4 regions of the Stenotrophomonas sp. YJH_SMC_29 genome follow, and region 4 is predicted to be linked to each of the others. Evidence: predicted binding sites of a transcription regulator. Region 4 holds the regulator's gene; each other region holds the start of a gene.
What was found. The regulator FliA, encoded in region 4, starts transcription of late flagellar genes. The targets are predictions, from matches to a motif close to TAAAGTTTNNCNNNCNNNGGCCGATAA.

Region 1 (5,553 bases), on a different contig from region 4:
TGGCAACCGGAGGTGAAATGCGCGTGCCGGGCAGCTCACCGGCCATCGCGCGTTCAGGAAAAAATCCGCGCCCATCACGATCAGCCATCGTGATGGGCGCCGTCTCCCTGATGGCAGGCTCCCCTGCTAGAACTCTTCCCAACCCCCTGCGTTGGCCGCCAGCGTCGGCTCGATGCGTGGCGCAAGCACCGCCGGCCTACGTACCGGCGTCACCTTCGCGGTGACCGCGGCCAGAACCGGGCGCGCCGCAGCGGCCGCCGTCGCCGCACCGGTGCGGAACACCGAAACCGCCTCGGCCAGCAGGTTGGCCTGCTCCTCCATGGAACGCGCCGCCGCGCTGGCTTCTTCCACCAGCGCCGCGTTCTGCTGCGTGGTCTCGTCCATCTGCACCACCGCCTGGTTGACCTGTTCGATGCCCGAGCTCTGCTCCTGCGATGCGGCAGAGATCTCGGCCATGATGTCGGTCACGCGCTGCACCGAGGCCACGATCTCGCCCATGGTGGTGCCAGCCTGGCGGACCAGCGCCGATCCATCGGCGACCTTGCCGACCGACTCCTCGATCAGGCCCTTGATCTCCTTGGCCGCGCCGGCCGAGCGCTGTGCCAGCGTGCGCACCTCACTGGCCACCACCGCAAAGCCCCTGCCCTGCTCGCCAGCACGCGCAGCCTCCACCGCCGCATTCAGGGCCAGGATGTTGGTCTGGAATGCAATGCCATCTATGACCGAGATGATCTCAGCGATCTTCTTCGACGAGGCTTCGATGGCCGACATCGTGGTGACCACCTGCCCGACCACTTCGCCGCCCTGCGAGGCGACACCGTGCGCGCCGATCGCGAGCTGGTTGGCCTGGCGTGCGTGTTCGGCGTTCTGTTTCACCGTGGAGGTCAGTTCCTCCATCGACGCAGCCGTCTCTTCCAGGTTCGCCGCCTGCTGCTCGGTGCGCCGTGACAGATCGGTGTTGCCCGAGGCAATCTCGCCTGCTGCCAGGTTGATGCTGGATGCGCTGGACTGGATGCGGCCTACAATCTGCGTGAGCTGATCGACGGTGGCGTTGCAGTCATCGCGCATGCGGGCGAACACACCGTGGAAGTCGCCCTGCATGCGCACGGTCAGGTCACCGCGCGAGATCGCCTGCAGCAGGGTCGACACCTGCAGCAGGTTCTCGTCGGTGGTCTGCATCAGGCGATTGAGCCCGGCCACCATGTCGCGGAAATCATAGGCGAAGCGATCTTCATCGCCGCGCAGGCTGAAGTCACCCGCCGCCGCTGCCGTCGCCAGCCGGCGGATCTCACCGTTGATCGCCGACAGGCTGGTCTTGGTCTCGTCCATGGCCTGTGTGATCGCCGCCTTCTCGCCCGGCAGCGCATCCATGTCCACCGACAGGTCGCCACGGGCGTAGTGCTTCATCACCTCGATCAGCCGGTTCTGCACCTGCACGTGCGAACCGACCAGCGCATTGGTCTCGTGCACCATGCGCCCGTAGTCGCCGGGGAAGGTACTCTCGTCCATGCGATAGCTGAGGCTGCCTGCATCGTGCTGGCGGGCCAGCTCGCCCTGCGCCGCCATCACCGACTGCAACTGCGCCTGCATGCGCTGCATGGACCTGAGCAGCTGCGTCACCTCATCGTTGCCGGACGCGTCGATGCTGTTGTCGAGCCGCCCATTGGCGATGCCGTCGGCCAGCTTCACCGCACCCTCCAGCGGGCGGGTCAGGCTGCGGGTGATGGCCCATGCGGCCAGCGAACCCAGTATCAGGCTCAGCACACCGAACACGATCGACAACGTGCCGGTCCAGGATTCGGTTGAACGGTATTCCTCGCGGCTGCGCTCGGTGAGTGCCTCCTGATGCCGCAGCAGGGCCGAGATGGCCTCGTTCCACGCGGTTGCCAGCCCTTGCTCGGCCAGCAGTTCCTTGGCCGCACCGTCGAAATCACCGACCTTCATGCGCTCATGCAGATGCTGGGTGGAGGCGTCTGTGGCCTTGCGTGCCGCGTCGATTTTCGCCACCAGGGTATCGCCGGTGGCATCGCGCGGGATCTTGATGTACCGGGCCCAGATACCGTCGTAGGTCTGCGACAGCTCCTGCGCCTTCTGATAATCCCTGTCGAAATCCTCGCCGCGCTTGATCACCATCAGCCGGCGGTGCATCAACACCGCGTTGTTGGTATCCAGCATGTCGTTCAACAGCCGCATCTTCACCATGTTGACGTCCACCACTTTCTCGAACTGGGCGGACTTCAGGTGATTTCCGTACAGCGCTAGGCCAACGATGGCCACGATGAACAGCAGCAGCAAACCAAACCCGGCGCCCAGCCGGGATCCTACTCGGAGGTTGCGTAAGGCGAGCATCTCAATTCCCTTGATCATGGCCGTACGATCGATGGCGGCGCAGCCAGGGGAAACTTTATGGGCCGATATTCTTATTTCGATCCAATAATATGAAACTGTGCGGACCGTTGTGAAGGTAGCGCACAAATAGACCCTACAGCCCAGCCCTTTATGACACCCCTTTTCCAGCAGAGGTTCACGCCACCCTGAGATTTATTTTTGCGGGTCGGAGACGGCGCACGGCAACCGGGTATCCAGCAGAAACTTCCGCAACGAAAAAGCCACCAGAGGCACGCGCCGCCCCATCTTCCGCCTCATGTATGAAAAATGGATTTTTCGCCACTACGGACGGTAGCCCCTTGCACTGCAATTCCGAATCGGTGTTACTCGGGAGTGTTCCTCTGATATCCATAGGGCTGATGCAGATGATTTACGGCGAAGCCGGGCATCCACGGACGTGTATCGCGATGGCGGTATGACGTCCGGCCGCCGATATCGCCCACCGCCGCACGGCACTGGGCATGGAGGCCACCTGCCAATGGCTGCAGGCAAAGCTGGACACACCGGGCAGCTTCAATACCCAGGCCATCGCCCGCCAGCTGCAGGCCCTGCAACAGGGCGAAGGCCCCACCTATTTCGAGATCGTCATGCAGATCATCGCCAGCCACCGGCAGATCACCCTGGTTCCCGCCTGACTGCGTGCCTCCCCACGGGCAATGGCCGCCAACCGCAGCGGCGCCCGCCGGCCCCAGCAGTTACCATGGACAGCCCTGTACCCGCTCCGCTGCCGCTGCCGCCCGGCGCGGCCGGATGCCCTGATCCACGAGTCCCATGTCCAAAGACAAGTCCGCCGAACATACCCCGCTGATGAAGCATCATTGGCGCATGTTCAGATAAAACTCTTATTTCCCCTGTTTTCTGCATTTTTCTAGGCCTTGCGAATAATCTGGAACTCCCGTCGCAACACCATCGCAACACAATCAAGCCCGCCACGGCGTCCTGAAATCGTTGCTCACCGGGCACTGCTGAGGCTCCTCGAACACGGGCATCGTCCACGACCACCACGCGCTCCAGCCCATCATCGAAGTGGACAGGTTCCACTCCAGCTGACTCCGGCACACGAAACCCTCGCACACCTCAACTGGTGTGATGGCCAGCGGTTCCAGGCCTGGCCAGAGCGGTGGCAAGGGCTCGGGCACCACGGCCGCCACCCTCACCTCCTGCACCACCCTATAAGAACGAATAGCCAGAAGGCAGGGCGCCCGCAGCTCGACGTGGGGCATGTCCTTGAAGTCGGTCCAAGCCCCACCCCACCGGAGCCCAGCCGCTTGGGCCAGCTCCCCATAGCGCTCGTAGCCTTGGCGAACGTGGTCGTTCTTGAGGTTCCAGCTGGGTCGCCCCCGCTTGTAGATGACCATGTCCGCGGCGAAGCCATGGTTGTGGCAACTGCGACCAGGGCCAACCTGGGTCACGCCCTTCTGGCTGGCCAGGAGTTCGGCCTGGCGTTCCTCCGACCGGTAGCCCTCGGCCAGGCGCAGGTCATAGCCCTCCTCTTTCATCTGCTGCTGAATCCGTTCCAGCTTGGCCCGAAGGTCAGGATGGACGCCGTCCCATTGCGGGGCGTCCTTGTGGCGGTGGAACAGCCGCTTGAACAGCCCCGGCTTTTTGCCGTGGACATCGGCGAGCGAGTCGGTGGGAACGTGGGCATGCGCCGGCACGGTGACAACGAAGAATAGGACAGACGCCAGCAGCGCCTTGATGAAGCATAAATACATGAGTAGGCCTCCTTACTCACAAGGGTCTACTCTTCATGCAAAAGGAAAATCGGAAACGCGCAAGACCCCTTGCCAATCCGAAATCCTTGTATAGAAAAGAAGTGGCAGGCCTTCTCCTTGCCTGCTGCTTCCCGGCCCGATGAGGTCTCCTGTCGGTCCCGTAGTCGGGTCGGGAAGCTCTTCTACCCCCCCCTTGCGCGTTTCCCGCTGCGTGTTACTCGTGAGTAGACACCCCTACTCGTATCGGAGGACTCGCCACCATGAAACGCTCTCTCATTCACATCGCGCTACTCGCCTGCCTGTTCTCGGGCACAGCGATGGCGCAAGTCCAGGTTGGCAACAACGCCAACGCGACCGCCCTCGAAACCACTGCTGTGGGCGACGGCGCCAATGCGGTCACGGACCTCTCCACGGCCATTGGTGCCCGAGCCCTCGCGGATGGCGGCACGATCGATGGCAACCCCTGTGTGGGGGCTACCGCGGTTGGCAACGAAGCCACTTCCCAGGGCTGCAGCACCACCTCGGTGGGCTACATGAGCCACGCGAACGGGCCGAGTGCAACCGCAGTGGGTGCGAGAGCAGAATCGACGGGCGTTAACTCTTCTGCCTTTGGCGCAGGCGCTTCCGCCTCGGACAGCGGGACCGCCATCGGCTCCAACACCTCCGTGTCCGGGACCTTCGGCGCCGCCATTGGGTCTGGCGCTGCAGCTGCCGGTGCTCGCGGCACAGCCATTGGAGCGATGTCGAAGGCAGACGCCGATGGTTGCGTTGCCCTGGGCGCCTCCAGTGAATGCACGAATTCGGATGAGGTCAGCGTTGGCAACGTGGGATATGGCATCTATCGCCGCGTGACGAATCTCGCCAACGGGATCAACGACACCGACGCTGCCTCGGTTGGCCAGCTGCGCACCATGGCCGGGGCCATCGGGGGCGGTGCGGGCTTCGTCAACGGAGTGTTCGTCCCGCCAACCATCACCTTGTCGAGCGGCAACACGCACACCAACGTGACCGCCGCCATCTACGACCTCGACGGCCGCCTCCATACCCTTGAGCAGAACCCGGGCGGCGGCGCGCAGGGTCCGGCCGGTCCTGCCGGTGCCAGCGCCTACCAGGTCGCCGTTTCCAATGGCTTCACGGGAACGGAAGCCGACTGGCTGGCCTCACTGAACGGCGACAAGGGCGATCGCGGCGATGTGGGCCCGCAAGGCCCTGCCGGCGCCAATGGTCAGGAAGGGCGTGACGGAGTGGATGGTCAAGAGGGTCCCCAAGGTCCCGCCGGGCAAGACGGGCGCGATGGCGTCGATGGCCAGGATGGACAGGGCACTGGGTCCAACCGCTACTTCCAGGCCAACGGGAACAACGACGGCTCAGACAACGCGCAAGTGGACGCTGACGGACTGGGCAGCGTTGCCGCAGGTCGATACGCGTCTGCGGAAGGAAGTGGCAGCAT
Region 2 (5,553 bases), on a different contig from region 4:
CGCTGCGAGGACGCTTCGATCTGTTCCATGGTGTGCACCACCTGGCTGACCACCTGCCCGCCTTCGCTGGCCACGCCCGCCGCGGAACCGGCGAGGGTGTTGGCCTGCAGCGCATGCTCGGCATTCTGGCGCACGGTGGAGGTCAGCTCTTCCATCGACGCAGCCGTTTCTTCCAGGTTGGCCGCCTGCTGTTCGGTGCGGCGCGACAGGTCGCTGTTGCCGGCCGCAATCTCACCGGCGGCCAGGCGGATGCTGGCCGCCGACTGCTGGATCTGGCCGACAATCTGGGTCAGCTGCTGCACGGTGCTGTTGGCATCGTCGCGCATCACCGCGAACACCCCGTGGAAGTCCCCCTGCATGCGGGTGCTGAGGTCACCGGCGGCGATCGCGCGCAGCAGCGTGGACAGCGCAGCCAGGTTGTGGTCGCTCACCTCCATCATGGTGTTCAGGGTTTCGACCATGCGGCGGAAGTCATGGTCGAAGCGCAGCGCATCACCGCGCACCGCGAAATCACCGGCGGCCGCCGCGGCGGCCAGCTGCTGGATCTGCTCGTTGATCGCGGCCAGGTTGTGCTTGGTGGTTGCCATTGCGGCGGTGAACACCGCCTTCTCGCCCGGCAGCGCTTCCATGTCCACACTGAGGTCGCCCACGGCATAACGCTGCATGACGTCCACCAGGCGCTGGGTGACGGCGTTGCTGGAGGCCACCAGCTGGTTGCTGTCGGCCACCATGCGGCCATATTCGCCCGGGAACGCTGCCGCATCCATGCGGTAGCTGAGTTCACCGGCATCGTGGCGGCGCGCCATTTCGGCCTGCGCAGCCATCACCGACTGCAGCTGGCCGCGCATGCCCTGCATCGCGTCCAGCAGCCGCCCCACTTCGTCATTGCTGCGCGCCGGCAGTGCGCTGTCCAGCTTGCCGGCCGCGACGTCACCGGCCACGCGCACGGCTTCAGCCAGCGGACGGATCGCCAGGCGGCGCAGCAGCACATACACGCCGGCGCTGAGGGTCAGCGCGGCGACCACGCCGACCAGCAGGGTCAGCCACAGCAGCTGGCGCGCTTCTGCCACGATCACCGCGTGCGGCACCACCACGCCCAGCGCGAAGCGCTGCGGGGCGTCGCCCACGCGCAGCGGCACATACACGCGCACGTTGCCGGCCGCATCGGGGCTGAAGGCCTCGAACGGGCGGTCGGCGGCAATCTCGGCCAGCATGCTGCGGGTCAATGCATCACTGCGCGGCTTGCCGATCTCGGCGGCATTGGCCGAGGCCAGCACCACGCCCTTGGGCGAGAGCAGTTCGACACGACCGGCCCCCATCGGCTTCAGCGTGGCCAGGTGCTTCTGCAACGCTGCCAGCGAGAAGTCGACGGTGAACACACCCAGGAACCTGCCGTTCTCGATGATCGGCGTGCTCAGCGTGCTCATCAGCACCTGCTGCCCGGCGATGTCATAGGCATACGGTTCACTGACTTTCGGCAGCTTGTCGCGGCTGGGCCCCATGTACCAGTCACCCGATCCGCTGGCGGTCTCGGTGTAATCGGTCATCACCGACTGCTGCGGCTTGCCCTCCTGCCAGGCCCAGTAGCTCATGTAGCGACCGGTGGCATCGTGCGCCTCGGTGTTGACGAACTCGGCATCCTTGCCGTCGAAGGCATCGGCCTCCCACATGGTGCTCTTGCCCAGCCATTCGGGATGGCTGCGCAGCTGCTCGCCGAGCACCGCCGCCAGGCTGGCGCGGTCGGGCACGTCACCACGGGCGCGCTGGGCCAGCACGCTTTCAACCATGGCATCGTTGCTGGCGAAGGCGGTGCCCAGATCGGCCGCCACCTGGCGCGCTTCGGCGGTCGCCTCGCTGGTCATGGTCTGCCGCGAGGCATTGATCAGGCTGGTGCTGGCCTGGCGATAGATCAGGAACGCGGTCAGGCCGAAGCACAGCAGTGCGATGGCGGCGGTGCCCAGCATCAGCTTGTGGGCGATGCTGCCCGGGCGGCGGGCAGCGGCGGAACGGGAAGAAGGCATGGGAGGGTCCACAAGGCAGTTCAGGACGACCGGCACCCCGAGGGCACCGCGCAGGCGCGCGATCCGTCGCGCAGGCCACCGGCCGCCGGGGGGCCCCGGCGCTGGAAGCGCACCGGGTTAGCGGCCGCCCGCCAACGAGGTTGAGGCAACCCGCCTGGATATTCCTGAATCTGCTCAGGGTCGGGTCAGCGGCCCGTCCCTGCCGACGCCTTCATTCGGCCACGCGGTCCTTGAGCCACTGCGCGCGCGGCAGTACCTCGATGCTGCCGACGGCGTACTGCTGCAGCACCTCGTCCGGCCCGAAGCTCGGCTGCCAGCCCAGCACGCTGCGCAGGCGGGCACTGTCGTAGACGCGGTCGATGCTCAATGGCAATGGCCAGCCACGGCGCTCGAACTCGGCCAGCAGCTGCGGTGCGCGGCGGGCCAGCACGCTGCGCGGATGGGTGGCCAGTTCCAGGCAGTCCTCGCGGCGGAACGGCGTCGGCGCACAGGCGAGGTAGCGTGCGAACCCTGTGCCGTCGTGGTCAAGCAGCAGCGCGGCATGTGCGCTGGCCACATCGCGCGCGTCGATGCCGCGATGCAGGCGGAACATTGCCATGCGTTCGGGCGGCTCGGGGAAACAGCGGCCCATGCGCAGCACGCGAACGCTGAAGCCCGGCGCGGCAGCGGCTTCGGCCAGGGTCTCGGCCTGCAGCTTGGTGCGGTGGTAGATCGTGCGCGGCAGCGGTTCGGTGTCTTCGTCGATCCAACGGCAGCCGCCGGCCACCACCGCGTGGCCGTACAGGGCGGTGGTGCTGGTCAGCACGAAGCGCCGTGCACCGGCGTCGCGCGCCGCCTGCAGCAGGTGTGCGGTGGCCTCCACATTGATCTGCTGGAACACCGTATCCGGCACCAGGCCGACATGCGGGGCATGCAGGGCCGCAGTATGGATGACTGCGTCCACGCCGCGAACCGCACGCGCGACGGCCTGGCGATCGGTGACATCGGCAACGATGCGCGTGGTCGCGAACGGGCTGCGGTCCAGGCCCACCACCTCGTGGGTGGCCGCCAGCGCACCGAAGATCGCGCGCCCGATGCGCCCGGAACTGCCGGTCAACAGAATCTTCATTGAGTCCATTCACTCGAAGCGCCCGGGAACTACCGGGATGCTTCGATTCTAGGCACGCATCCGCGCGTCTGCGAGAGCATGGCCACGCAATGCTGCGTTCATCGTGACGACTTTGCCGGCGCCAGCAGTTGCCGTGCGATGAACAGCGGGTCGTCGCCGCCAGCAATATCGGGCCTTACGCCGGTTCGTTCCCAGTTGCCGCCGGTGCGCAGGTTGATCGGTTGCCGGTCGGGAATGCTGATCTGATAGCCATCGGGCAGCAGCACAGGATCACCAAACATATGCGCGGCACCTCCGCTGCGCGTGCCGACGATGTGGGCACGGCCCAACGCCTGCAGTGAATAGGCAACGAACTCGGCCGCCGAGCCGGTGCGGCGGTCGATCAGCACCACCAACGGTTTCAGGTACGCGGGCAGGCTCGCCGGAGGCAGCGGTACCGGCGTGCGCCGGCCGCGCCGGTCCAGCTGCTGCACCGCGTCGATCTTCGTGTCCAGTAGCGTGCGTACCAGCAGGTCCGCGCTGCCGTCGTCGCCGCCCCCGTTCTGGCGCAGGTCCAGCACCAGCCCATCGGTGTCGGCCAGCAGCGTGAAGGCCGCCGCGAGCTTCGGCCGGGCCAGATCCAGCGGATAGAAGGTGCTCAGCCGCAGGTAGCCGACGTTGCCCTCCAACACCCGGACCTCGCGCACGCCGGCACCATCGACGCGGGCATCGGCGCGCCAGGCCATCAGCCAGTCGTCCTGGCCGGCCGCTGCGTCCACGCGTTCAACGTGGAAGTGGCCGTCGAAGCGGTCCAGGTCCTGGTTCAGGCGTGCACTGAAGGCCACAGGATCGGCACAGCTGCCCGCATAGCGCTGCTGCGCCGCCCAGGTGCGCAGGGCATCGGCGATACGGGCGCCCTCCGCCTCGTCCAGGTACTGCGCCTGCACGGCGCTGGCCGCCGCCTGCAGCACCGCATCCTGCGCCGGGCAGGCCGCGCCCAGCAGCGCACCGAGCATCCAGGAGAACGCCATGACCCACCCTGCATTGAAGATATGTAAGCGCTTATATATCATCCCGGTGATGGATCTCCAACACGCCACGCTGGGCACCCTGCTGCGCGCCCTGCTCGACCAGCTGGACCCTGCGGTGGAGCAGGCCTACCGGGACCTGCAGCTGGACTACCGCCCCCGCTACACGCCGGTACTGCGCACGCTGATGGCACAGGGCCCCAGCCGGATCAAGGACCTGGCACTGGCCTGCGGGCTGAGCCATTCGGCGCTCAGCCAGACGGTGGCGGCGATGGTGCGCGACGGTTGGCTGCACGCCGCCAACGGCGAGGATGGGCGCGAACGCATCCTGGAGCTGAGCCCGCGCGCGCAGCGGGCGCTGCCTGCGCTGCAGGCGCAATGGCAGGCCACCGCGCGTGCGGCGCGCAGCCTCGATGCCGATCTGGGGCAGTCGCTGGAGCAGGTACTGCGCGAAGCGCTTGCCGCGCTCGAACAGCGCCCCTTCGCCCAGCGCCTGCAGGACGCGCGCTGGCGCTGAGGCGCTACTGCTCGGCGGCCATCTCGATTTCGCTGACGAAGGTCCAGCTGCCGTTGGTCACGCGCAGCTCCAGCGTGCGGCATAGCGCGGCCAGCGGCACTGCATTGCCGAGTACATACTCCTCTTCGGTCGAACCCATCACGCCGGCCTGGGTGAAGGGTGCCGACAGCGAGCCGATCGAAACGGCGGCAGTTCCCGGCTCGGCGCACATCACCTCCACCGATGTCGGCGTGACGATGCCCCAGGCCGGGCGCGTCAGGGTGTGCAGGCCGATCCAGTCCACCCGCCGGCGCTGGCCGAGGTCGAGGGTGATGCTGAGGTTGCCGTGCACGCCGACCCAGCCCGCGTCCATCGGATTGCGCGGGTCGCCCACACGGCGGTCGAACAGCTCGTGGCCGCTGCTGTCGGGATAGCTGGCCGCCGGCGCCACGCTGTAGTGGTAGGTGGTCTGCAGCGGATCGACGATGTACGACGCACCCAGGCCATACAGGCCGCGATAGGTGTTCATCATCCGCGGCGCCTCGCCGTAGCCCTGGCCGGGGCCGACCACTTCGGACAGGTGGTACTGGTTGAGCCAGGCAACGCGCTTGCCAGCCGAGCGCGCACTCCACAACTGCTGGTTGATGCGCTGCACCGACGCCGGCCGGTAGGCACCGGACAGGCCGTTGCCGGTGTCCAGGAACAGCGGGCTGCCATGGTTGAACAGTTCGATGTCGGCCCACAGGCCACTGGCCCCCAGCTGCGCCGACAAGGCCTGGTAGTACTGCTCGGTGCTGTAGCCGGGTCGATCCCACTGGAACAGTTTCGCGTACGGCGCCGCGCCGATGCCGTCCTGCCAGATCTGCACGTCGACGCCCGTGGCCGCACGGAACCGCAGCGCAGCGCTGGCCACACTGGCCG
Region 3 (5,553 bases), on a different contig from region 4:
GAGGCCCGCGATCTGGAGCTCCGGTTGCGCACGCCGCTGAAGGCACACCGCGCGCCGGCGCCGATGACGGTGCACGACAAGGCCGGCGGGCACACAGAGTGGGTGCGCGGTGCCAACCAGGCACTGTTGATCGCCGTCGAGGCGTTGAACGACCAGGGCTACCGCTGCTACCCGCTGCGGGCATGGTTGCGGGCCGCATGGGAACTGCGCCTGGACCGACTGCACGACTGGGCGGCGGTGCAGCTGCCGGAAGACGAAGGCCTGCGCATGCCCGGCGGGCCGGGCGAGCGCGCCCTGCGCGACACGCTGGACGGAGTGCGGGCGCTGGACATCGATCCGATGCCGTGGCTGCCCGAACACGTTCAGCGCTGGTATGCCCGCTGAGCGAACGGCCTCAGCGGGAGCGCGGGCGTGGCGCCGGCACGGACGGCTGCGGTGCATGCCGCGGCGGGGCCGCAGACGGGCTGGCCAGCTGCCGCGCCAGTTCAGCGTTTGTCACATGGCCGTGCAGGAACAACAGGCTGCCGAAGATGTTCATGAGCGTGCCTCCACTTGAGTGGACTGCACGATACGGGCAGCATGGGTGCCGAAAAAGCGACATTTCCGCAAGCTAGCCTTGAGAGGAATTCAAGCCGGATGTCCCGTCCCCCGCTTCACGCCCTGCAGGGCTTCGTGGCCGCCGCACGGTTGGGCAACCTGTCGCGCGCGGCGGCGGCGATGAACCTGACCGTCAGCGCCCTCAGCCACCAGATGCGCCAGCTGGAAGAGCGCCTGGGGCACCCGCTGCTGGTCCGCCAGCCGCGTGGCGTCACCCTCACCCTGGAGGGCCAGCGCCTGCTGGAACAGGTGGGCCCGCATCTGGATGCGATCAACGAAGCCTTCCAGCCCTATGCCGCGCGCGCCGAACACGTGCTGACGATCAGTGCGGTGCCCTCGATGGCCTCGGCGTGGCTGGTGCCGCGCCTGGGACACTTCGTGGCAGCACACCCCCAGATCGAGATCAATCTGCAGTCCAGTGAACGCCTGGTCGATTTCGAGCGGCAGCGCCAGTTCGACGCGGCCCTGCGGCTGGGCAGCGGGCAATGGCCGGGCCTGGTGGTGGAACCGCTGTTCGATGAGTGGCTGCTGCCGATGGCCAGCCCGGCGCTGATCGAACGCATGGGAGGGACCGACCTGGTGCCGCTGAACCAATGGCCGCTGCTGGGCGACCCCGATGGTGCGTGGGGCGCATGGTTTGCACTGAGCGGTCAGCGCCCTCCGTCGCGCTTCGTGGCGGTGCTGGATGATTCGGAGGCGCACCATCGCGCGGCACTGGACGGGGTGGGCGTGGCGCTGGGGCGGGTGACGCGCGCGCGCCTGCTGCTGGACTCCGGCCAACTGGTGGCACTGTCCAGCCAGCGCCTGAAAACGGCTTGGCCCCATTGGCTGGTCTATCCGCAGCGGTCTGCCCGTCATCGCGGCTTCCTTGCCTTCCGCGACTGGCTGCACGCACAGGCCGACGAGCACGTGCGGCACATGGAAAACGCGCGCTTGTAACGTCGAGCATGGCTCGACGCTACCGTCATCGGACCAGCGTCACCGCTTGCCCGGCACGGCCGAACGCGGCTTCCAGCAACGGGCCGGCCTTGATCGCCTCCACCTCGTCGAACAGGGCCTGCAACGCTTCGGCCGGGCGCGAGGCCGGCGCCGCCACGGCCTGCTGGATCGCGGTGAAGCGGTCGGCCAGGACGCGATGGCCCGGGTGTGCCTGCGCCCAGGCGGCAAGCGGCTGGCGCACGCCGGCGGCGGCATCCAGGCGCTGCTGCGCGAACAGGCGGATCGCCGCTGCCGACGTCTCGGCCCGCTCGATCGTGGCGTGGCGCAGTTCGCGGCTGAGGAACAGGTCATAGGCCGCCCCGCGCCCGACCGCGATGCGCAGGGCCTCGCGGTCAAGGTCGTCAACCTGCCGTGCAGGGCTGTCCTCGCGCACCAGGTAGGTACCTTCGATCTCGACGTAGGGCGCACTGAAGGCGATGCGGTCGGCGCGCGCCGGATCGATGGCCAGGAAAGCCAGGTCCCAGCCATCCTCGCTGGCCGCAGCGACCACCGAGGCTGCGGCGTCGTGACAGCGGAAACGTGCCTGCACGCCGATGCGTTGCGCCAGTGCGGTGGCCAGTTCCAGTGACGGCCCGCGGGGTGAACGCGCATCGCCCTGCGCCAGGACTGGATTGCCCAGGTTGATGGCCACGCGCAGAAAGCCCAGCGGTGCCAGCGCACCTCGGTGTTCGGCCAGGGACATGCAGGACTCCGCGGGGAAGGGGCCGTCCAGCATGCCAGTGCTGCCCTGCAAGGGAGTGTCAGTATCCGGCTAAGCTGCGCGCATGAATCCGATTCTGCACGTCGAGATACCGGTCCGTGACCTGGCCCGGGCCATCACGTTCTACCAGCACTGGCTGCAGGTGGTGGTGGACGCCCCAATCCTGCTGCATGACTGCAGGATGGCCTACCTGCCGTTTGCCGACGAGGCCGCCGGTGCCAGCATGGCGCTGGTGCAGGGAGCCGACTACCAGTCGTCCGAGCACGGGGCGCGCATCTACATCGGGGTTGCTGACCTGGACGCCAGCCTCGGCCGCGCGCTGAAGGCGGGCGCGGAGCTGCGCTTCGGCCCGGCCGATGCCGGCCACTGGCGCGTGGCCGAGATAGTGGACAGCGAAGGCAACCGCATTGCGCTGCAGGCGCGCAGGATGCCGTAGCGCCGAGCCCATGCCCGGCGGCTGTTGATGACGCCGCCCGCCAGGCATGGCACGACGCTGCGCGTGCATCCGCTACATCGTCGCGGCGCGCGAACGCTGCAGCCAGTCGTTGATCGCCGGGTCCAGCCGTGGATCGTCCGGCAGCCGCAGACCAAAGCGCTGCTGCAATACCTCGCGCACGTCGCCAACATCATGCAGCGGGCGCTTGTCCGGTGCCTGCCCGGGGCGGTATTCGGTGTAGTTGCCGCTGCCGATGGTGCGTCGCCAGTCCGGCCCGGTCAGTGACGCGCGCAGCTGGCCGGGGAAACTGGAATCGGGATGCGTGCACACGTACCAGTTGCCCACCACGTTGTCGATCGGTGCCGGTGCCTGCAGGTCGAAGCGGTGCATCGCCCGCCAGCCATCGCTGGATTCGGCCGACAGCACGAAATCACCGTCACTGGGCAGTCGCCGCAGCCGATAGCGCTCGTGCGGCGTGGCCTGCGGCTGTGGATCATGCAGGCGCAGCGGCACGGTCGGCGTGAGGCTGCCGAAACCGGCATCCACCAGCCAGTCATCGCCGTCCACCTCAACGCGCAGCAGCAGATGGGTGCGCGCGGTCAGTTCGCCGTCCTGGGCGGCCAGCAGTACGCGCGCGCTCAACGGCTGCGCATCGAATCCCAACGCCTGCAGCAGCGCCAGCAGGCCGCCATTGAGTTCGAAGCAGTAACCGCCACGGCGCTCGTCGAGCAGCTTGCGCTGCACGCTCTCCAGATCGATCGGTACGGCATCGCGCAACAGGCAGCTGAGGGTCTCGAACGGCAGCAGCGCATTGTGGCGCTGCTGCAGCAGGGTAAGGCCCGCCAGCGTCAGCGGTGGCGGCGCATCCAGCTGCAGGCGTTGCAGGTAGCGGGGGACATCGAGCGTCGTCATGCAGTCACCGGGGGGGGAGGGGAGGTCCACTGTGCTCCCGCAACCGGGGTTGAGGTCAAGCGCGGCGGCAGTGTCATGCCGCCGTCGCCTGTCCCCGGTACAAATAGCGCGTCCCCCGCCGCCGGTGGCGCTGGGAGGAAAATGCCCTAAAGTCGCTCAGGTTCCGGCCGATACAGGTGCGTCTTTCCGCCTGGAGTCTGTCATGTCGGCCGTTGTCCCCCACCTCCGGTCCGTGCGCACGCGCCTTGCCGCGTTGCGCTCGGCATCCCCCGGCCTGCTGCTGTGGCTGCAACCGCACCGGCTCAGCGTGGCCAACAAGCTCAAGGCCACGCTCTGGGTGTGCGGCCTGGGCCTGGTTGCGATCGCCGCCGTCTACGCCTGGACCGGCCATGCCAGCGCACAGGCGGCGCGCAGCCAGGCCAGCTACCAGCGCGGCAGCGACCTGGCCGCGAGCCTGGCTACGCGGGTGGCCGAGGCGCGCCGCCTGCAGACCCAGTATGCGCGCAGTTTCGACGATGCCGACCGCGCGCAGCTGCTGGCTACGCAGAAAGCGCTGCAGCTCGATCTGCAGGCGCTGCGCGCGATGCCGATGGATGCCGGGCGGCGCAAGGCGCTGCAGGCGTTGACCGAGGCCGCCGGCGCGTTTTCGCAGGGTGTGGCTGCCCTGTTCGAACGGGTCGATGAGATGGGGCGTGGTGATGCGGGCCTCGCCGCGCAACTGCAGCAGGCGGCCGACACCCTGCAGGCACAGGTGGATGCGCTGCAACGGCCGTCGCTGGCGTTGTCCCTGCAGAAGATGCGTCGCCAGGAAGCGCTGCTGCTGCTCGACGGGGATTCCACCCACGCCGACCGCGCCAGCGAGGAAAAGCTGCCGTTCGACCTCGCGCTGGCGGGCCTGCCCACCGATGTGCAGGACACCCTGCGCAGCGGGATGGAGGCGTATCAGGCCGCCGTGCTGGCATACACCGCTGCCCGCGTCGGCCTGGATGTGGAAGCACAGTCGCTGCTGGATACCGCCGCCACCGTGGCCCCGGCGCTGGCCGCGTTCCAGCAGGCGCAGGTCGCCGCGCTGGCCAATGCACAGGCGCGCCAGCAGGCCGGGGCCCGCGCCATGAGCGTACTGTTCGCGCTGACCCTGCTGCTGGTTGCCGGTGTGCTGATCACCAGCCTGGTGCTGGTGCGGCGGGCGGTGCGCCAGCCGATCCAGGACACCCTGCGCTTCGCCAGCGACATCGCCGACGACCGCCTGGACACCACGCTGCGTGTGTACAACGCCAACGATGAGATCGGCCAGCTGGCCCAGCGCCTGGTGGAGATGCAGCAGCGCCTGCGCGCACGCATCGAGACCGAGCGTGCCGTGGCGCGCGGCAACACCCGCGTGCGCCAGGCACTGGACAGTGCGCAGGCCGGCCTGATGGTGATCGATGCCGAAGGCCGGGTGGCCTATGCCAATCCGGCGCTGCTGCAGCAGCTGGAACGCCCGGCCGAAGCGCTGCTTGGCGGCGAAGCCGTGCGCCTGCATCCGGCGCTGGCCAGCCTGGCCGGCATGCGCCAGCGCGAGGAGTGCGAGATCAGCCATGCCGGCGTCCGCTACCAGTTGATCGCCAATGCCATCATCGACGAAGGACAATTCCTCGGCGTGGCAGTGGAGTGGCGCAGCCGTGCGCTGGAAACCCTGCTGGAGACCGAAGTGGCAGCGCTGGTCGATGCCGCCGCACAGGGCGACCTGCACGGCCGCATCGGGCTGGACGGCAAGCAGGGCTTCGTGCGCACGCTGTCCACCAGCATCAATCGCCTGCTGGCCACCTTCGAAAGCAATCTCGGCGATCTGCAGGTGCTGCTGGCCGCACTGGCCCGTGGCGATCTGAGCGTGCGCATGGAAGGAGAACTGCAGGGGGTGTTCGCGCGC
Region 4 (5,553 bases):
GGTGCGGCCGCCGGGCGTGGGGCAGCGAGCGGCGCCGGCGCCGGCGCAGCGGCAGGCTTGGCGCCGGGTGCGGCGCCACCGTGCAGCTGGTCGAGCAGGGCTTCGAATTCGTCTTCGCTGATCAGCCCGTCGTCGGCCTTCTTGGCCGGTGCGACCGCGGTCGGGGCGTTGCCGCCGTGCAGCTGGTCAAGCAGGGCTTCGAATTCGTCGTCGGTGATCAGGTCACTGCTACCGGCTGCCGGAGCGGCGGCGACAGGCGCCGCCGCGGTGCCACCGTGCACATCGAACTGGGCGATCAGGTCCGGCGGTGCATAGCCCGGTTCGGTGCCGGACGACACGGCGTCCAGCATCGACTGCAGGTAGTCCAGCGATTGCTGCGCGGCGTCGAAGTGGTGCGCCTGCAATACGGCCTGGCCGGCGCGCGCGGCGCCCAGCGCTTCCTCAGCAGCGTGGCACAGCTCGACCATCGCGGTGACGCCAAGGAAGCCGGCGCCGCCCTTGAGCGTGTGATAGCCGCGGAACACCGCGTTCAGCTGTTCGCCGTCCTGCGGTGCCTGCTCCAGCGACACCAGCTGTTCGCCGAGGCGATCCAGGATTTCCTGTGCCTCGATGATGAAATCGGCAGTGATGTCGTCGGATACCGCGCTCATGCTTACAGCCCCAGATCCGACAACAGGTCGTCGGCGTCGTTCTGCGAGACCGCGTGGCGGTCCAGTCCCTTCAGTGCCGGCCCGGCCAGTTCCGGGTCGGTGCGATGCTGTTCCGGCGGCAGGCCGAGCGCGCCGAAGCCTTCGTGCACGCGGCGGACGATGCCGACCACGCGACGGATGATCTGCCCGGTCAGGTCCTGGTAGCTCTGGGTCAGGGCGATCTCGGTCAGGTTGTGGCGGATGCGCTCGAGCTGTGCGTCCTGGCCCGGCTGCAGGCCTTCGGCGCGCAGCTGCTCGGTCAGGCTGCGGCATTCCTCGGCCAGGTCCAAGGTGCGGTGGGTAGCCTGTTCGGTCATCGCCACCACATGGTCCAGGCGTGCGCAGGCATCGTCCAGTTCACCGGCCTCGCTGGGCACGGTCGGCAATTCGCCCAGGGCCTGCCCGAGCTCGCGGGCCAGCCGCGAGAGGCCGCTCATCATCGGCTGCGTGCGCAGCGCGACCAGCCCGTCGATGCGTTGACGCCAGGCGGCTTCATCGCCGGACTCCAGCGCGTCCAGGGCTTCCTGCAGGCGCAGGGCGAGGGCGTTTCTGTCGACCGTGGTATCCATCAGGCGCTGGCCGCCAGGCGTTCGAAGATCTTGCCGAGCTTTTCTTCCAGCGTCTGCGCGGTGAACGGCTTGATGATGTAGCCGTTCACGCCGTTCTGGGCTGCTTCGATGATCTGCTCGCGCTTGGCTTCGGCGGTGACCATCAGCACCGGCAGGGTCTTCAGCTTGGCGTCGGCGCGGATCGCCTTGAGCAGTTCGATGCCGGTCATCACCGGCATGTTCCAGTCGGTGACCACGAAATCGAACGGCTGGCTCTGCAGCAGCGACAGCGCGGCATGCCCGTCCTCGGCTTCGGCGGTGTTGGTGAAGCCAAGATCGCCCAGCAGGTTCTTGACGATCCGACGCATGGTCGAGAAGTCGTCGACGATCAGGATGCGCATGTTCTTGTTCAAAGCAGAGTTCCTTTGTTGTTCATTCCGGGCGGCCGGGGGCAGCCGCCTCGGGCATGTTCACTCTTCCAGGCCGGCGTCCGCCGCCTCGAAAATCTTCAGCCGTCCACGCAGGCGCAGCACGGCCTGGCCGTGGATCTGGCAGACCCGCGATTCGCTCACGCCGAGCACCGCGCCGATCTCCTTCAGGTTCAGTTCCTGCTCGTAGTAGAGCGAGAGCACCAGCTGTTCGCGCTCGGGCAGGTGGCCGATGGCCTTGCCCAGCTCGCGACCGAACTCGCCACGCTCCAGCACCTGTTGCGGGGTCGGGCCGCCCTGGGCGACGGTGTCCAGCTCGCCCTGGTCTTCGATGCGCGATTCCAGGCTCAGCACCTGGCCGCGCGCGGCGTCTTCCATCAGGCGCAGGTACTCGGGCAGCGGCATCTCCATCGCGGCGGCGACTTCGGTGGCGCTGGCGGCGCGACCGCTGCTCTGTTCCAGGCGGCGGATGGTGGCGGCCGCATCGCGTGCGCGCCGGTGCACCGAGCGCGGCACCCAGTCGCCACGGCGGATCTCGTCGATCATCGAGCCGCGGATGCGGATCGAGGCGTAGGTTTCGAACGAAGCGCCCTGGTCGGCGTCGTAACTGCGCGAGGCTTCGATCAGGCCCATCATGCCGGCCTGGATCAGGTCGTCCACCTCGACGCTGGCGGGCAGGCGCGCGGCCAGATGGTGGGCGATGCGCCGCACCAGGTCCGAATGCTGGGCGATGACATCGTTGGCCGCCGAGCGCTGGACTTCCCTGTACTGGGCTGCGCCTTTCATGCTGCCACCCCACGCTGCTTGAGGATGCGTTCGAGGAAGAACTCGACGCCACCGCGCGGTTCGGTCGGCGCCTGCCAGCGCGCGGTACGGCGTGCGATCTCGGTGATCGCCAGCGCCGACGGGCTGGACGGATAGGCCTTCACCACCGGCTGCTGGCGCTGCACCGACAGGCGCAGCCAGTCATCCTGCGGCACGCAGCCCAGGTAGTTCAGCGAGACGTCGGCCAGGAACTTCTCGCAGACGCGGGTCAGCTTTTCGTACAGCACGCGGCCCTCGTTGGGGTCGCGGACCATGTTGGCCACCACCTGGACGCGGTCCACGCCCCGTTCGCGCGACAGCACCTTGATCAGCGCGTAGGCGTCGGTGATGGACGCCGGCTCGTCACAGACCACCACCACGGTGTCCTGCGCGGCCTGGCAGAAGGTCAGCACGCCGTCGGTGATGCCGGCGGCGGTGTCCACCACCATGATGTCCAGCTCGCGTTCCAGTTCGGAGAACACATTGACCAGGCCGACGTGCTCGGCGGGGGCCAGCTCGGCCATGTGCCGGCGGCCGGACGCGGCCGGCACCACCAGCACCCCGTTCGGGCCTTCGACGATGACGTCGTCCAGCGAGCAGCGGCCGGCGACCAGGTCGGCCAGCGTAAAGGTGGGGTTCAAGCCCAGGATCACGTCGATGTTGGCCAGGCCGAGGTCGGCGTCCAGCAGCAGCGTGCGCTTGCCCATGCCGGCCAGCGCCACGGCCAGGTTGGCCGACACGTTGGTCTTGCCCACGCCACCCTTGCCGCCGGTCACGGCAATGGTGCGCACAGGGCCGAGCGGCTCGCTGCGGGTGGCCGACAGCGGGAAGGTCTTGGTCAGCTTGGCGTACTCACGCGACGGCATGGTTCAACTCCGGGTTGCAGGGCATATCGGCCGCTCGGCGCAAATCTTCAAGGCGAAGTACAAGATTGGCTGCACTGGCCCGGTGCAGGTCCTCCGGAACGTCCTGCCCATCGGTCACCCAGGTGATCGGCAGGGCGTGGTCCACGGCCACCGACAGGGCGTTGCCGAAGCGGCCGGTCTCGTCCAGCTTGCTCAGCACCAGGCCCTGCAGGTTGGCGGCGCCGAAGCGGCGGACCACCTCGTCCATGTCGCCGAAGCTGGTGTTGGCCGGCAGCACCAGCAGGGTGCGGACCTGGCGCGCGGCGCGCAGCCACTGCAGCTGGGCGGCCAGCGCGCGGTCGCGCGGGCCCAGGCCGGCGGTGTCGATCAGCACCAGCTTGTAGTCCTTCAGGCGTTCCAGCAGCTGGTCCAGGTCGGTGCCGCTGTTGGCCTCGTGCACCGCGATACCGAGCTGGCGGCCGTAGCCATACAGCTGCTCGCGGGCGCCGATGCGGGTGGTGTCGGTGGTGACCAGGGCCACGTCACGCGGCGCATGCTTCTCGGCGAAGCGCGAGGCCAGCTTGGCGATGGTGGTGGTCTTGCCGGCGCCGGTCGGGCCCACAAGGGCGATCACGCCGCCTTCTTCCAGCGGGTCGACCGGGGCGATCGGCAGCTTGCGCGAGATCAGCCCCAGCATCAGGCCGCGGCCGCGGTGGGCTTCGGTTTCCAGCGGAATCTGCATGGCCACGTCGCGGGCCAGGCCGGCGTCGAAGCCGTACTCGTCCATCAGGTCCAGCGCGGTGGCGCGCACCGGGCAGCCGCGCAGGCGCTCGTCGGTGAAGCGGTTCATCTCGCGCTCGATCACCTGGCGCATGCCGGCCACTTCCTGGCGCAGCTGGCGGATCTCGGCGTCGTCCTGGGCGACCACCGTCAGCACCGGGCCCGGGGCCAGGGTGGGCGCCGGCGCGGCTTCGACGATGGCATCGGCCAATGCCGGTTCGGTGGCGGCGTTGGCCGGCTGCCCGTCGGCGACGGCAGCGGTCGGCAGCGGCGGCGGCTGCAGCGCCGGCGCCACGCTTTCGTGATGCGCCTCGTGCGGCGGATCGATCGGGAAGCGGGCGCGGTTGGCCGGCACAGCCGCGGCCGGTGCGACGATGGCTTCGGCGAACGGCGCGAAGATCTGCTCCGGCAGTGCCGGTTCGTTGACGGTGGCACGCGCCAGGGTGGCGGCAAAGCCGGTGCTGCCACGGGTCGGCACGATCTCGTCGGCGCTGTCCAGCGTGCGGCCGGTGGCGCCGACGGCGGCGCGGGCAAGGGCGGCCACCGCCGAGGTGGTGGCGGCGACCGGTTCCGGCGCCGGGGTGGCGCTGCGGCGGCGGGTGACGGCGGCGATCACCGCGTCGGCGGCGGTGCGCGGCTTGGCTGCCGGCGGCGGTGCGACGTCACGGCGCGAGGCTTCCAGTGCACGCTGCACGGCGCTCTCGTCATAGTTGGCGGCGGCGACGATCTCGATGCCTTCCTCGATCCGGCGGTTGGACAGGATCACGGCGTCAGGACCGTGTTCCTTGCGCACCAGGTTCATGGCCGAACGCATGTCGGCGGCGACGAATCGTTTGATTTTCATGCTGTGGTCACGAGGCGAAGACGGCGGGGTGGCGGTCGGGGAACTCGGGTGATCGGTGGTCTGCACGGTGCGGGTTCCCCTTGGTATCGGTCTGTTGCGTTGGTTCGAAAGTGGTGTCTGTTTTCTGGCGCGTCGGAGCCCGGCGTCAGCTGATCGTTCCGACCAGCTTCAGGCGCTTGTCTTCCGGCACCTCGCTGTAGGCCAGGACCGACAGCGACGGAACGCTGTGGCGGACCAGGCGGGCCAGCGCGGCGCGCACCGGGCCGGGTACCAGCACGACCGCGGGCTCGTTGCGGGCTTCCTGCTTGCTGACACATTCGGCCAGGCTCTGGTGCAGTCGCTCAGCGAGTCCGGGTTCCAGCGCGGCGCCGTTGCCCTGCGTGGACTCCTGCAAGACACGTTCCAATTGCGGGTTGAGGGTGAACACCGGCAGCTCCGCCGACATTCCGGCGATCTCCTGCACGATGAAGCGGCCCAGTGCGGTGCGCACGGCAGCGGTCAGCACGGCCGGGTCCTGGCTGCTGGGCGCGTGTTCGACCAGCGCTTCGGCGATCTTGCGCAGCTGGCGGATCGGAATGCGCTCGACCAGCAGGTTCTGCAGCACGCGCACCACCG

Region 1: a site for FliA is predicted at 2,381-2,407, ahead of AC5P9I_RS10075 (methyl-accepting chemotaxis protein). Genes of this name have one in related genera too.
Region 2: a site for FliA is predicted at 2,139-2,165, ahead of AC5P9I_RS19405 (methyl-accepting chemotaxis protein). Genes of this name have one in related genera too.
Region 3: a site for FliA is predicted at 3,792-3,818, ahead of AC5P9I_RS15935 (methyl-accepting chemotaxis protein). Genes of this name have one in related genera too.

Annotation. Positions count from the first base shown of each region.
Region 1 is NZ_JCAFUK010000007.1:159,153-164,705, reverse strand. It holds gene AC5P9I_RS10075 (methyl-accepting chemotaxis protein) at 127-2,349, opposite strand; partial or broken gene AC5P9I_RS10070 (barstar family protein) at 2,820-3,023, shown strand; gene AC5P9I_RS10065 (M15 family metallopeptidase) at 3,309-4,103, opposite strand; gene AC5P9I_RS10060 (YadA-like family protein) at 4,364-5,553, shown strand, end outside.
Region 2 is NZ_JCAFUK010000023.1:42,916-48,468, forward strand. It holds gene AC5P9I_RS19405 (methyl-accepting chemotaxis protein) at 1-2,021, opposite strand, end outside; gene AC5P9I_RS19410 (NAD-dependent epimerase/dehydratase family protein) at 2,233-3,129, opposite strand; gene AC5P9I_RS19415 (S41 family peptidase) at 3,228-4,139, opposite strand; gene AC5P9I_RS19420 (MarR family winged helix-turn-helix transcriptional regulator) at 4,189-4,653, shown strand; gene AC5P9I_RS19425 (DUF4434 domain-containing protein) at 4,658-5,553, opposite strand, start outside.
Region 3 is NZ_JCAFUK010000015.1:61,774-67,326, reverse strand. It holds gene AC5P9I_RS15960 (GIY-YIG nuclease family protein) at 1-384, shown strand, start outside; gene AC5P9I_RS15955 (LysR substrate-binding domain-containing protein) at 637-1,536, shown strand; gene AC5P9I_RS15950 (transporter substrate-binding domain-containing protein) at 1,562-2,278, opposite strand; gene AC5P9I_RS15945 (VOC family protein) at 2,361-2,732, shown strand; gene AC5P9I_RS15940 (arylamine N-acetyltransferase family protein) at 2,805-3,644, opposite strand; gene AC5P9I_RS15935 (methyl-accepting chemotaxis protein) at 3,847-5,553, shown strand, end outside.
Region 4 is NZ_JCAFUK010000027.1:29,670-35,222, reverse strand. It holds gene AC5P9I_RS20585 (chemotaxis protein CheA) at 1-650, opposite strand, end outside; gene AC5P9I_RS20580 (protein phosphatase CheZ) at 653-1,258, opposite strand; gene cheY (chemotaxis response regulator CheY) at 1,258-1,650, opposite strand; gene AC5P9I_RS20570 (RNA polymerase sigma factor FliA) at 1,708-2,451, opposite strand; gene AC5P9I_RS20565 (MinD/ParA family ATP-binding protein) at 2,448-3,335, opposite strand; gene flhF (flagellar biosynthesis GTPase FlhF) at 3,322-4,938, opposite strand; gene flhA (flagellar biosynthesis protein FlhA) at 5,084-5,553, opposite strand, start outside.